2 regions of the Streptomyces sp. Y309 genome follow, and region 2 is predicted to be linked to the other one. Evidence: riboswitches for the same ligand, from Rfam matches in the RefSeq annotation. Region 2 holds a riboswitch; the other holds the start of a gene.
The links. A riboswitch is a leader RNA that binds a small molecule or an ion and turns the genes downstream of it on or off. The one in region 2 is predicted to bind glycine.
Positions count from the first base shown of each region.

Region 1: it holds a riboswitch for glycine, as region 2 does, so the genes downstream of both, gcvP (aminomethyl-transferring glycine dehydrogenase) here and gcvT (glycine cleavage system aminomethyltransferase GcvT) in region 2, are expected to answer to the same signal.

Region 1 is NZ_CM160048.1:7,828,007-7,833,656, reverse strand. It holds gene gcvP (aminomethyl-transferring glycine dehydrogenase) at 1-2,481, opposite strand, end outside; glycine riboswitch at 2,669-2,766, opposite strand; gene AC0KTA_RS32620 (PRC-barrel domain-containing protein) at 2,912-3,286, shown strand; gene AC0KTA_RS32615 (DNA polymerase IV) at 3,694-5,277, opposite strand; gene AC0KTA_RS32610 (MerR family transcriptional regulator) at 5,509-5,650, opposite strand, start outside.
Region 2 is NZ_CM160048.1:2,898,809-2,904,458, reverse strand. It holds gene glyA (serine hydroxymethyltransferase) at 1-568, opposite strand, end outside; gene gcvH (glycine cleavage system protein GcvH) at 594-971, opposite strand; gene gcvT (glycine cleavage system aminomethyltransferase GcvT) at 1,138-2,262, opposite strand; glycine riboswitch at 2,303-2,424, opposite strand; glycine riboswitch at 2,425-2,528, opposite strand; gene AC0KTA_RS10905 (AAA family ATPase) at 2,681-3,439, shown strand; gene AC0KTA_RS10900 (enhanced serine sensitivity protein SseB) at 3,655-4,434, shown strand; gene AC0KTA_RS10895 (enhanced serine sensitivity protein SseB C-terminal domain-containing protein) at 5,058-5,650, shown strand, end outside.

The sequences.
Region 1 (5,650 bases), 4.9 Mb from region 2:
GGCCTTGCTCAGCGGACGCAGATCGATGATGCACTCGTGCGCGACAAGACCGCCGGGGCCGGTGTAGAGCACGGGGTAGTGCGGCTCCAGGCGCTTGGCGATGTAGTTCGCCGAGAGCACGGCGACCTGCGTGGCCCGCTTGAGCCCCTCGCCGCCCATGAGGCGGACGTACGCCCAGGAGATCGGCAGGATTCCGGCCGAGCCCCACGGGGCGGCGGAGATGGGGCCGACGCCCGTCTCGGGGCCGGCCGCGGGCTGCAGCGGGTGGTTGGGCAGGTACGGCGCGAGGTGCCCGCGCACACCCACCGGGCCGACGCCGGGGCCACCGCCGCCGTGCGGGATGCAGAACGTCTTGTGCAGGTTCAGGTGCGAGACGTCGCCGCCGAAGCGGCCGGGCTTGGCGAGCCCCACCAGGGCGTTGAGGTTGGCGCCGTCGACGTACACCTGGCCGCCCGCGTCGTGCACCTGCGCGCAGATGTCGGCGACGTGCTCCTCGAAGACGCCGTGCGTGGACGGGTACGTGATCATCAGGACGGCGAGCTGCTCGCGGTACTGCTCGATCTTGGCCCGCAGGTCCTCGACGTCGATCTCGCCGTCGTCCGCGGTCTTCACGACGACGACCTTCATCCCGGCCATCACGGCGCTGGCGGCGTTGGTGCCGTGCGCGGAGGACGGGATCAGGCAGACGGTGCGCTGCTCGTCGCCGTTGGCACGGTGGTAGCCGCGCACCGCGAGCAGCCCGGCCAGCTCGCCCTGCGAACCGGCGTTGGGCTGCAGCGACACCTTGTCGTACCCGGTGACCTCGGCGAGCCGCTCCTCCAGCTCACGGATCAGCGTCAGATAGCCCTGCGCCTGCTGGGCGGGCGCGAAGGGGTGCAGCTGGCCGAACTCCGGCCAGGTGACCGGCTCCATCTCCGTGGTGGCGTTGAGCTTCATGGTGCAGGAACCCAGCGGGATCATGCCGCGGTCCAGCGCGTAGTCGCGGTCGGCGAGGCGGCGCAGGTAGCGCAGCATCGCGGTCTCGGAGCGGTACTGGTGGAAGACGGGGTGCGCCAGGAACTCGTCGGAGCGCAGGAGACCGGCGGGCAGGGTGTCCGCGACGGACGCGTCGAGCGACGCGACGTCGGCCTCGACCCCGAACGCCGTCCACAGTGCGGCCAGTTGCGCCCGCGTCGTGGTCTCGTCGCAGGCGAACGACACCTGGTCGGCGTCGACGAGGTGGATGTTGACGCCGCCCTCGCGGGCCGCGGTGACGACGTCGGCGGCCTTGCCCGGCACGCGGACGGTCAGCGTGTCGAAGTACGCCTCGTGCACGACCTCGACGCCTCCGGCCTTGAGGCCCTCGGCGAGGATCGTCGCGTACCGGTGGGTGCGCCGGGCGATCGCCTTGAGCCCCTCGGGCCCGTGGTAGACGGCGTACATCCCGGCCATGACGGCGAGCAGCACCTGAGCGGTACAGATGTTGCTGGTCGCCTTCTCGCGCCGGATGTGCTGCTCACGGGTCTGCAGCGCGAGCCGGTAGGCCTTGTTGCCGTCGGCGTCGACGGACACACCCACGAGCCGGCCGGGCAGGCTGCGGGCGAACTTCTCGCGCACCGCCATGTAGCCGGCGTGCGGGCCGCCGAAGCCCATCGGCACGCCGAAGCGCTGCGTGGTGCCGACGGCGATGTCCGCGCCGAGCTCGCCGGGCGAGGTGAGCAGCGTGAGCGCCAGCAGGTCCGCGGCGACAGAAACGATTGCTCCGAGCTCGTGCGCCCGGTCGATGAGCGGCTTGATGTCCCGTACGGCCCCGGAGGCGCCCGGGTACTGCAGCAGCACGCCCACCACACCGCGCTCGGCGATGTCGGCCGGGATGCCGTCGGTCAGGTCCGCGACGACAACCTCGACGCCGGTCGGCTCGGCGCGGGTCCGGATCACGGCGATGGTCTGCGGCAGTACGTCGGCGTCGACCAGGTAGACGCCGTCCTTGACCTTGCCCATGCGCCGGGAGAGCGCCATGGCCTCGGCGGCGGCGGTGCCCTCGTCGAGCAGCGAGGCGCCGGAGGTGGGCAGTCCGGTGAGGTCGGCGACGACGGTCTGGAAGTTCAGCAGGGCCTCGAGGCGGCCCTGCGAGATCTCCGGCTGGTAGGGCGTGTACGCCGTGTACCACGCCGGGTTCTCCATCACGTTCCGCAGGATCACCGGCGGCGTGAACGTCCCGTAGTAGCCGAGTCCGATCATCGAGTCGAGCACCTGGTTGCGGTCGGCGAGGGTGCGCAGCTCGGCGAGCACCTCGGCCTCCGTACGGGCGCCGGGCAGCTCGAGGGCCTCGGCGTTCTTGATCACATCCGGCACCGCGGCGGCCGTGAGCTCGTCGAGCGAGCCGTAGCCGACCTGGGCGAGCATCTTGGCGCGGGCTTCGGCATCGGGTCCGATGTGCCGCTGCTCGAAGGGGATTCCCTGCTCGAGCTGTGAGAGCGGCGTACGAGGGGTGGCGGTCATTGCGGAGGCCTCCTGGTCTGACGCGACCTGCGAGGGGCACCACGGCGCGGGTACCCGGACGGCCTCCCCCTCTGTCATCTCAACCTGAGAGCTTCACAGTCCCGCCACTGGCGGCACTGCTTTCACCGTCGGTGAGGAAGGGTTCCGAACGTGCCCGCCCGACGCCCGCCCTACTTTCCAGAGTGACCTCGTCCGTGCGGTACAGGGGCCTGAGAGATTCCGGGGAGGAGTTGCTCCTTCGGCGCCTCCGGCGTTTCCACCGAAGAGCTCTCCCGCACGGGGTCAACAGCCGCTTGCCAGCCTACCAGCGAGGACCGCGCGCCATCCCTCGAGTGGCCGCCCGCCCCGATGTGCTCTTTCGTAGTGATTACGAGCGAAATCTGGATGAGCTGGATGAGTACGAGACGGCTTGCGACCAGTTGGAGGGCCCGTGCAGACCGATATCGATCCGCGCAACCTGATCGGCCGCAAGGCGTTCGACCGCAACGGAGCCAAGATCGGCACGATCGACGAGGTCTATCTCGACGACGCCACCGGCGCCCCGGAGTGGGCCGCTATACGTACGGGCCTGTTCAGCAGGGATGCCTTCGTGCCCCTGGAGCCCAGCGAGCTGGTCAAGGACGGCACCCTGCGGGTTCCGTTCGAGCGGGCCTTGATCAAGGACGCCCCCGACTTCGGCGTCGGCCGCCATCTGTCCCCGGAGCAGGAGCTCCAGCTGTACCGCCACTACGGCCTGGACCTGGCCCCACCGCCGCCGCCTCCGGATGTGGACTTCGGGCATTCGGCCAATTCTTCTGATGCGTGAGTGGGGGGGGAGGCGTCCTCTGCCGGGGCGTTCTCTGGGCGTCCTCTACTGAGGCGCGACTTTCATGCCTGGGTGGGGTATGTGGCTGGGCCTTGCCGGGTGCGCCGCCCTGCCGTGCCCACCCACGGCTGCCGGCGCCGCCCTGCCGTGCCCACCCACGGCTGCCTGCCCCTAGCCCCGCTCGCGCCGAGCCCACGCCTGCCTTTGGCTCCCGCCTTCGCCTTGAGGCATGGGGCACTGGGGCCAGGGCCTGAAGGGGGCCTGAAGGGCGCCAGAGCTCCCCTGGGACGTCCAGGCACTGGGACCAAAGGCCCCAAAGGGCGCCAGAGCCCCCTGGGACCACTGGGCGCCACCCGACGCACCTCTCAGCCGTGCTCGCCCCCCCGTTCCCCTCCGGACGGTGCCCCTCAGGGCACGCCGGGCTCCTCTCCGGCGACGACGCCCACCCCCGCACCGGTCACGCCACGCTCCACCCCAGGTGAGAGGGGATCTGCATCCCCAGGTGGGAGGGGATCCGCAACCTCCTCCGCCGCCGCCACGGCGGGCACCAACGGCACCGGCTCCGACGGCTCCAGCTCCGGATCGTCCGTCCGGAACGTCCGCACCCGCCCCGGCGCCGACCCAGGCGTCTCGAACCGCACGGTCACCCGCCCCAGGCCACTCCCCTGCACCCACCCCGCCCCGAACACCGCGTGCCGCACGTCGTGCCCCGCATGCCACCGGCGCTCGGCCGTCGAAACGGGCTCCCCACCCCCGGTCTCGCCCACACCCGCACCCTCGTCCCCGCCCCCCTCGGGCACCGCCTCATCACCGTCCCCCGCGACTCCAGGCGCCACCGCCTCCTGGGCTTCCGCCTCCGCCTCCGCGTCCGCGTCCGCGTCGGCCTGCGCCTGCGCCTGCGCCTGCGCCTGCGCCTGCGCCTGCGCCTGCGCGAACAAATCCTCCTGCGTGTAGTCCGCAAGCCCGCTGACCCCCACGCCCAGCAGCCGCACCCCACCCGTCGTGTCCACGGATTCGAGCAGCCGGGCCGCCGCCTCCCGTACGACACCTGGGTCGTCCGTGGGCCCCCGCAGCGTCTCGGACCGCGTCAGCGTGGAGAAGTCGAACCGCCGCACCTTCAGCACGATCGTCCGCCCGGAGTGCCCCGCGTCCCGTAGCCGCTGCACGCACCGGTCGGCCAGCCGCGCCACCTCCATCCGGACCCGTACCCGGTCGTGGATGTCCACGTCGTACGTGTCCTCGACGCTCACCGACTTGGTGTCCCGCTCGGCCACCACCGGCCGCTCGTCGCGCGCCAGCGCCATCGCGTACAGCGCCCCGCCGTGGGCCTTGCCGAGCAGACGGACCAGCTCGTCCTCGCCCGCCTCGGCGATCTCCTCGATGGTGGTGATCCCGGCCCGCCGCAGGTGGTCGCCTGTCGCCGGCCCCACTCCGGGCAGCGTCCGCACGGACATGGGCCCGAGCAGTTCCCGCTCCGTGCCGGGTCTTATGAGCACCAGGCCGTCCGGTTTGGCCTGCTCGGAGGCGATCTTCGCCAGCATCTTGGACGCGGCGAGCCCCACCGACCCGCTCAGCCCCGTGACCCGCAGGATGTCCGCCCGCAACCGCTCCCCCACGGCCCGCGCCGACGCCTCGTCCGACGCGACGCCGCCCGCCTCCAGGTCCACGAAGGCCTCGTCCAGGCTCAGCGGCTCAACCAGCGGCGAGAGCTCCCGCAACAGCCGCATCACCTGCTCGCTGATCTCCCGGTAGAACGAGAACCGCGGCACGAGATACGCGGCGTTCGGCGCCAGCCGCCGCGCCTGCCCCATGGGCATCGCCGAATGGACCCCGAACCGACGCGCCTCGTAGGAGGCGGTGGCCACCACCCCACGAGGCCCCAGGCCACCGACGATCACGGCCTTTCCGCGCAGGCTCGGCTTCGCGGCCTGCTCGGCGGACGCGTAGAAGGCATCCATGTCGAGATGCAGAATCGTCGGCGCGGTTCTCACATCTCCGATGCTGCCCTACGCCACTGACAATCCCCTGCCGTCACAGACCATCCCACCGGCCACAAGCCCCCAGGCCGCCCCGCCCCCGCGGAAGCCGGGCGCACAACAGCCACCACAGCCACCACAACGCCAGTCACCGCGGCCGCCGCGCGGCCGTCCGGCTGACTGGCGCCGCGCGCGGCCGTCCGACTGACGGCGCGCAGGCTCAGACAGCCCGGTTGCCGCGCAGGCTCAGACAGCCCGATTGCGCCGCCTCGCGAGCTCGTCCCCAGGATGGTTGCCCACCAGCGTCTCCCCCGTGTCGACACGCTCCCCGTGGAGCTGCGACAGAGCGGCCTCCACGTCGCGCCAGACGACGCCCACGGCGATCCCG
Region 2 (5,650 bases):
CGCGCCGGAAGGCGGCGAAGTCGAGCTGGCGCGGGTACGCCGACCAGCCCGCGACGATCAGCTTCGGCTTGGCCTCCTTGGCGAGGCGCTCGACCTCGGCCATGTCGACCTGGCCGGTCTCGTCGTCCACGTGGTAGGCGACCACGTTGTAGAGCTTGCCGGAGAAGTTGATCTTCATGCCGTGGGTCAGGTGCCCGCCGTGCGCGAGGTTCAGACCCATGATCGTGTCGCCCGGCTTGAGCAGCGCGAACATCGCGGCCGCGTTGGCCTGCGCGCCCGAGTGCGGCTGGACGTTGGCGTGCTCGGCGCCGAAGAGCTCCTTGACGCGGTCGATCGCGATCTGCTCGACCACGTCGACGTGCTCGCAGCCGCCGTAGTAGCGGCGGCCGGGGTAGCCCTCGGCGTACTTGTTGGTGAGGACCGAGCCCTGGGCCTCCATGACGGCGACCGGAGCGAAGTTCTCCGAGGCGATCATCTCGAGGGTGGACTGCTGGCGGTCGAGCTCGGCGTCGACGGCGGCGGCGACGTCCGGGTCGAGCTCGTGGAGAGGGGTGTTCAGAAGCGACATCGGAAGATCAGTCCTTACGCCGTGGTCAGCTGCCTGCGAAGTCGGTGTACTCGTCGGCGGAGAGCAGGTCGCCCGGCTCGTCCGCGACGCGCACCTTGAACAGCCAGCCGCCCGTGAAGGGGGCCGAGTTCACCAGGGACGGGTCGTCCACGACGTCCTGGTTGGCCTCGACGACCTCGCCGGAGACGGGGGAGTAGAGGTCGGACACCGACTTGGTCGACTCCAGCTCGCCGCAGGTCTCGCCCGCGGTGACCGTGGCGCCGACGTCCGGGAGGTCGGCGTAGACGACGTCACCGAGCGCGTTGGCCGCGTACTCCGTGATGCCGACGGTCGCCACACCGTCCTCGGTGGCCGACAGCCACTCGTGCTCCTTGCTGTAACGCAGCTGCTGGGGGTTGCTCATGGCCTGAATTCTCCTGTACGCGGGCGTGTGCTGATGCACGTGGGTCTTACGGACTGAGACGGACTGAGACGGACGCGTGACACCGCGGGAGCCGGTGGGACGCACGGGGCGTCCGCGGCACGCGCGGAAGCGTTACTTCTCGCGACTTCTCGCGATTTCTGACGCGTTATTTCTGGCGCTTGTAGAACGGCAGCGCGACGACTTCGTACGGCTCGTGCGTGCCGCGGATGTCCACGCCCACGCCCGGCGTGCCGGGGGCGGCGTGCGCCGCGTCCACGTAGGCCATCGCGATCGGCTTGCCGAGGGTCGGGGACGGCGCGCCGGAGGTGACCTCGCCGATGACCTCGCCGTCGGCGACCACGCTCATGCCCGCGCGCGGGACCCGGCGGCCCTCGGCGACCAGGCCGACGAGCTTGCGCGGGGGAGCGGCCTCGGCGCGCTCGGCGGCGGCGCGCAGCGCCTCGGCGCCCACGAAGTCGTCCGCGTGCGACGTCTTGTCAAACTTGACGACCCGTCCCAGACCGGCGTCGAAAGGCGTCAGGTCCGTCGTCAGCTCGTGCCCGTACAGCGGCATGCCCGCCTCCAGGCGCAGCGTGTCGCGGCAGGACAGGCCGCACGGGATCAGGCCCGCCGGGGCGCCCGCCTCGGTCAGCGCCCGCCACAGCTTCTCGGCGTGCTCGGGGGCCACGAACAGCTCGAAGCCGTCCTCGCCGGTGTAGCCCGTGCGGGCGATCAGGGCGGGCACGTCCGCGACGGTGCCGGGCAGGCCCGCGTAGTACTTCAGGCCGTCCAGGTCGGCGTCCGTGACGGACTTGAGGATGCCGGGGGACTCGGGGCCCTGCACGGCGATCAGCGCGTACGCGTCCCGGTCGTCCCGCACCCGGGCGTCGAAGCCGGCGGCGCGCTCGGTGAGGGCGTCGAGGACGACCTGGGCGTTGCCGGCGTTGGCGACGACCATGAACTCCTGGTCCTGGAGCCGGTAGACGATCAGGTCGTCGAGGATGCCGCCGTCCGCCCGGCAGATCATGGTGTAGCGGGCGCGGCCGGCGCCGACGGAGCCGATGTTGCCGACGAGCGCGTAGTTGAGCAGGTCCACGGCCTCGGGGCCGGTGACGGTGATCTCGCCCATGTGGGAGAGGTCGAAGAGGCCGGCGCGGGTGCGGACCGCGTTGTGCTCGTCGCGCTCGCTGCCGTACCGCAGCGGCATGTCCCAGCCCGCGAAGTCGGTCATGGTGGCGCCCAGCGAACGATGCAAAGCATCGAGGGCGGTGTGGCGTGGGGTGTGGCTCATCAGTACTGACTCCCGGGCATGGCATGACGGGCGAGGTCGATCCTCCCCATCTGTCATAAACCTGAGAGGTTCACCACGTCCCGTACGTATGACGGGTCATGACTTGCACCTTGGGTGGAGCCGTCCCGTTGACCGGGGGAGTGGCCCGCTTTTCAGATGTGCCTCGCCCGCGCGGTACGGGGCCTGAGAGATTCAAGGGAGGAACTTGCTCCTTCGGCGCCCCAGGACGAGTGTCGTGTCCCTGGGAACTCTCCCGCGCGGATTCAAGCGGCCGGTATGGAGTTGGCGCGCTCATCATTGCACGCGCCCCCGCTTCACAACAGCCGCAACCCGATGCGCCGGTTCGGGGAACAGCCCGGGCCTTGGCGCCCTTGTACAGCATTACCTTCTCTTTACACTCGACGGAGAAGTACTGGGGATGAGTGACGTGACCAGCATGGGGAGGCCGATCACGGTGCGCAGGAGCGGTGCTGGTGCGACCACCACGGGGGTGGCGCTGCCCGAGGGCGGTGTCGTGCTGCCGGGCAGCGGCGTCGGTGTCGCGCTGCCGTCGCAGTCCGGCGCCCCCTCGCGGGAGAGCCTCGGGTTCTTCCCGCGGGCCGTCGTGCGCGACCTCCGGGAGCGGGCGGGGCGCGGGCCGCGGCGCCTGGTGTTCGCCGCGAGCGACGTCGTGGTCGTCTCCGGGCTGCCCGGCAGCGGCAAGTCCACGCTGATGCGGCGCGCCGTGGCGGGCCCGCGCGTGGACTCCCAGGACACCCGCGACCGCTGGGCGGCCCGCATGCCCCGGCTGCTTCCGTACGCGCTCTACCGCCCCCTGGTCCGCCTCGCGCACTACGCGGGCCTGCGCCGGGCGCTGCGCTCCGGCGCCGGCGTCGTCGTGCACGACTGCGGTACGCAGCCGTGGGTGCGCCGCTGGCTGGCCCGCGCCGCCGTCCGGCGCGGGGCGACGCTGCATCTGCTGCTGCTCGACGTGCCGGTCGAGGTGGCCCTGGACGGCCAGCGGGCGCGCGGGCGCGGAGTGTCGCGGTACGCCTTCGCGCGGCACCGCAGGACGGTCGGCCACCTGGTCCGCTCCGCCGAGCGCGGGGAGCTGCCGCGGGGCTGCGGCTCGGCGGTGCTGCTCGACCGGGAGGCGGCGGGGGTGTTGGGGGAGATCGGGTTCGGGGCGGACGTGTAGGTCTGTTCGGCGGGAGTTGTCAGCCCGTCCGGCGTTTGAGGACGAGCCGCGAAGCGGCGATAAGCAGGGGTCCAGGGGGCGGCAGCCCCCTGGTTACGGGAAGGGGTGGGCCTGGGGCGCCCCGCGAGGGCCCGGCGTTAGGGTCGGCCCCGGAAGCGCGCGAGGCAGGCACAAGGCAGAACGGCACGCGCAGGGCAGAGCAAGGGTTGGGACAGATGGACTTTCCGGGGGACTTTCCGGCGCACGCGCATCCCGACGGGGGATGGCCGGCCAACGAGCTGGAGGAGGTGCTCGCGGCCTCGCTCGGGGCGCCACCGTCCGACGCGGTGGGCGCCCGCATGGTCGAGACGCTGGGCCGCAGCCACGTCTGGGTGCCCCTGCCCGGAGGCGGCGGCCCCGAGAGCGCGACCCTCGACCTGCCGACGCTGGAGATCGACGGTCAGGCGTACGTCCCCGTCTTCACCTCCGAGCAGCAGTTCCAGCAGGCCACGGGCGGCCGGATGAACTGCACGGTGGCGCCGGCCGTGGAGTTCGCGCGCGGTCTGCCGCCGCAGCTCGGGATCGCCCTGAACCCCGAGGGCACCGTCGCCGTGCCGCTGCCGCCGCCGGCCGTCGCCGCGCTGTGCCGCGTGGGGCGCACCGAGCTGGACGGTCCCGCGAGCGGGGGGCGGGTGCGGCTGTTCGAGCCGGACTGGAAGGAGGACCCGGTGGACTTCCTGTCCGCCGCGTCCCGGGAGTTCGAGGCGGCGGGTGTCGTGCTCACCGCGCGCCGCTGCCTGGCCGCCGTCGAGGACGACGCGCCCTCCCTCTTCGTCGGCGTCGAACTGACCTCCTGGGAGGGCGACGCCCGCGACGCCCCCATGCAGGCCCTGGGCCGCGCCCTCACCCGGTTCCCCGTCCCCTGGCCGGTCAACCTGGTCCTCCTGGACGTCGCCCAGGACCCGGTGGCCGACTGGATGAGGGAGCGGACGCGGCCGTTCTTCTCGGTTCGGTAGGTGACTGCGTCCGCGGCTGCCGTTCCTGGCCGGGGGCCTGAGGTCGGTGCCCGCGTCCGTTCGCACCGTGCGGTGGTCGCTGTCCTCGCGTTGTGCTTCGTCCGCGGCTGGGTGGGTGGTGCGCCGCGCTGCGCGCGGCGTTTTCTCCCACCCGCCCACCCGTGACTGTGGGCCGCAGGGTGGGCCCGGGGGCCGGATTCCGGTGGACGCGTCCGTTCGCGCCGCGCGGTGGTCGCTGTCCTCGCGTTGTGCTTCGTCCGCGGCTGGGTGGGTGGTGCGCCGCGCTGCGCGCGGCGTTTTCTCCCACCCGCCCACCCGTGACTGTGGGCCGCAGGGTGGGCCGGGGGCCGCAGCCCGGTGGACGCGTCCGTTCGCGCCGCGTGGTGGTTCCCCCCCCACAGGGCCAAGGTCCAGCCCCGGCGGTGCGGCGGGGCCGACAGTAACGGGTGGGTGGGTGGGAGAACGCCGCCGCGCAGCGGTGGCGGCGGTTGCCGCTACGGTGCGCCAGGGCCGAGCCCCGATCAAGGCGCCCCCGCCAGAAGTAAGCTGGGAACCCGACTCGGTCGACACGGCCGTGCGGGCAGGTCGGGTACGTCGGGTACGTCGCGAAGGGGCGGTTACGGGTGAGTGCGTCGGGCACGGCCGCAGCGGGACAGGTCGAGCACATGCTGCGCCAGGTGACGCCCGGGCGCTATGACGCGTACGAGGCGCTCCTGCACGCCCTCGCCGACGGCCGCGTCTGGATGCTGCTCTGGCACGGCCAGGCGGGCTCCCCCGACGCGCAGTACGGCAACATGGAGGTCGACGGCCTCGGTTACGCCCCCTGCGTGACCTCCGCCCAGGAGCTCGCGGCCAGCGGCTGGAACCGCGGGTACGAAGTGATCGGCGGCGTCGACGCGGCCCGCGCCCTGTACCCGGACCACTACGGCCTGTGGTTGAACCCGCACGCCCCGGGCGGCGGCGTCGGCATCCCCTGGCTCGACCTGCGCCGCATCGCGAGCGGCCTCGACCTGCAGCCCGCGGGCCCGCTGCGGCTGACCGACCCGGCCATCGAACTCCCGCAGTTCTACGCCCTGTTGACGCAGAACGCGCACCGCACCCCGGCGGTCCGCTCGCTGCGCCGCGCCTGGGTCCAGCCCGCCCTCGGCGCCCCGTACCTGGCCATCGGCCTGGACGTGTACGACACCTCGCCCGGGTCGGTCGACACGGTCCGCGC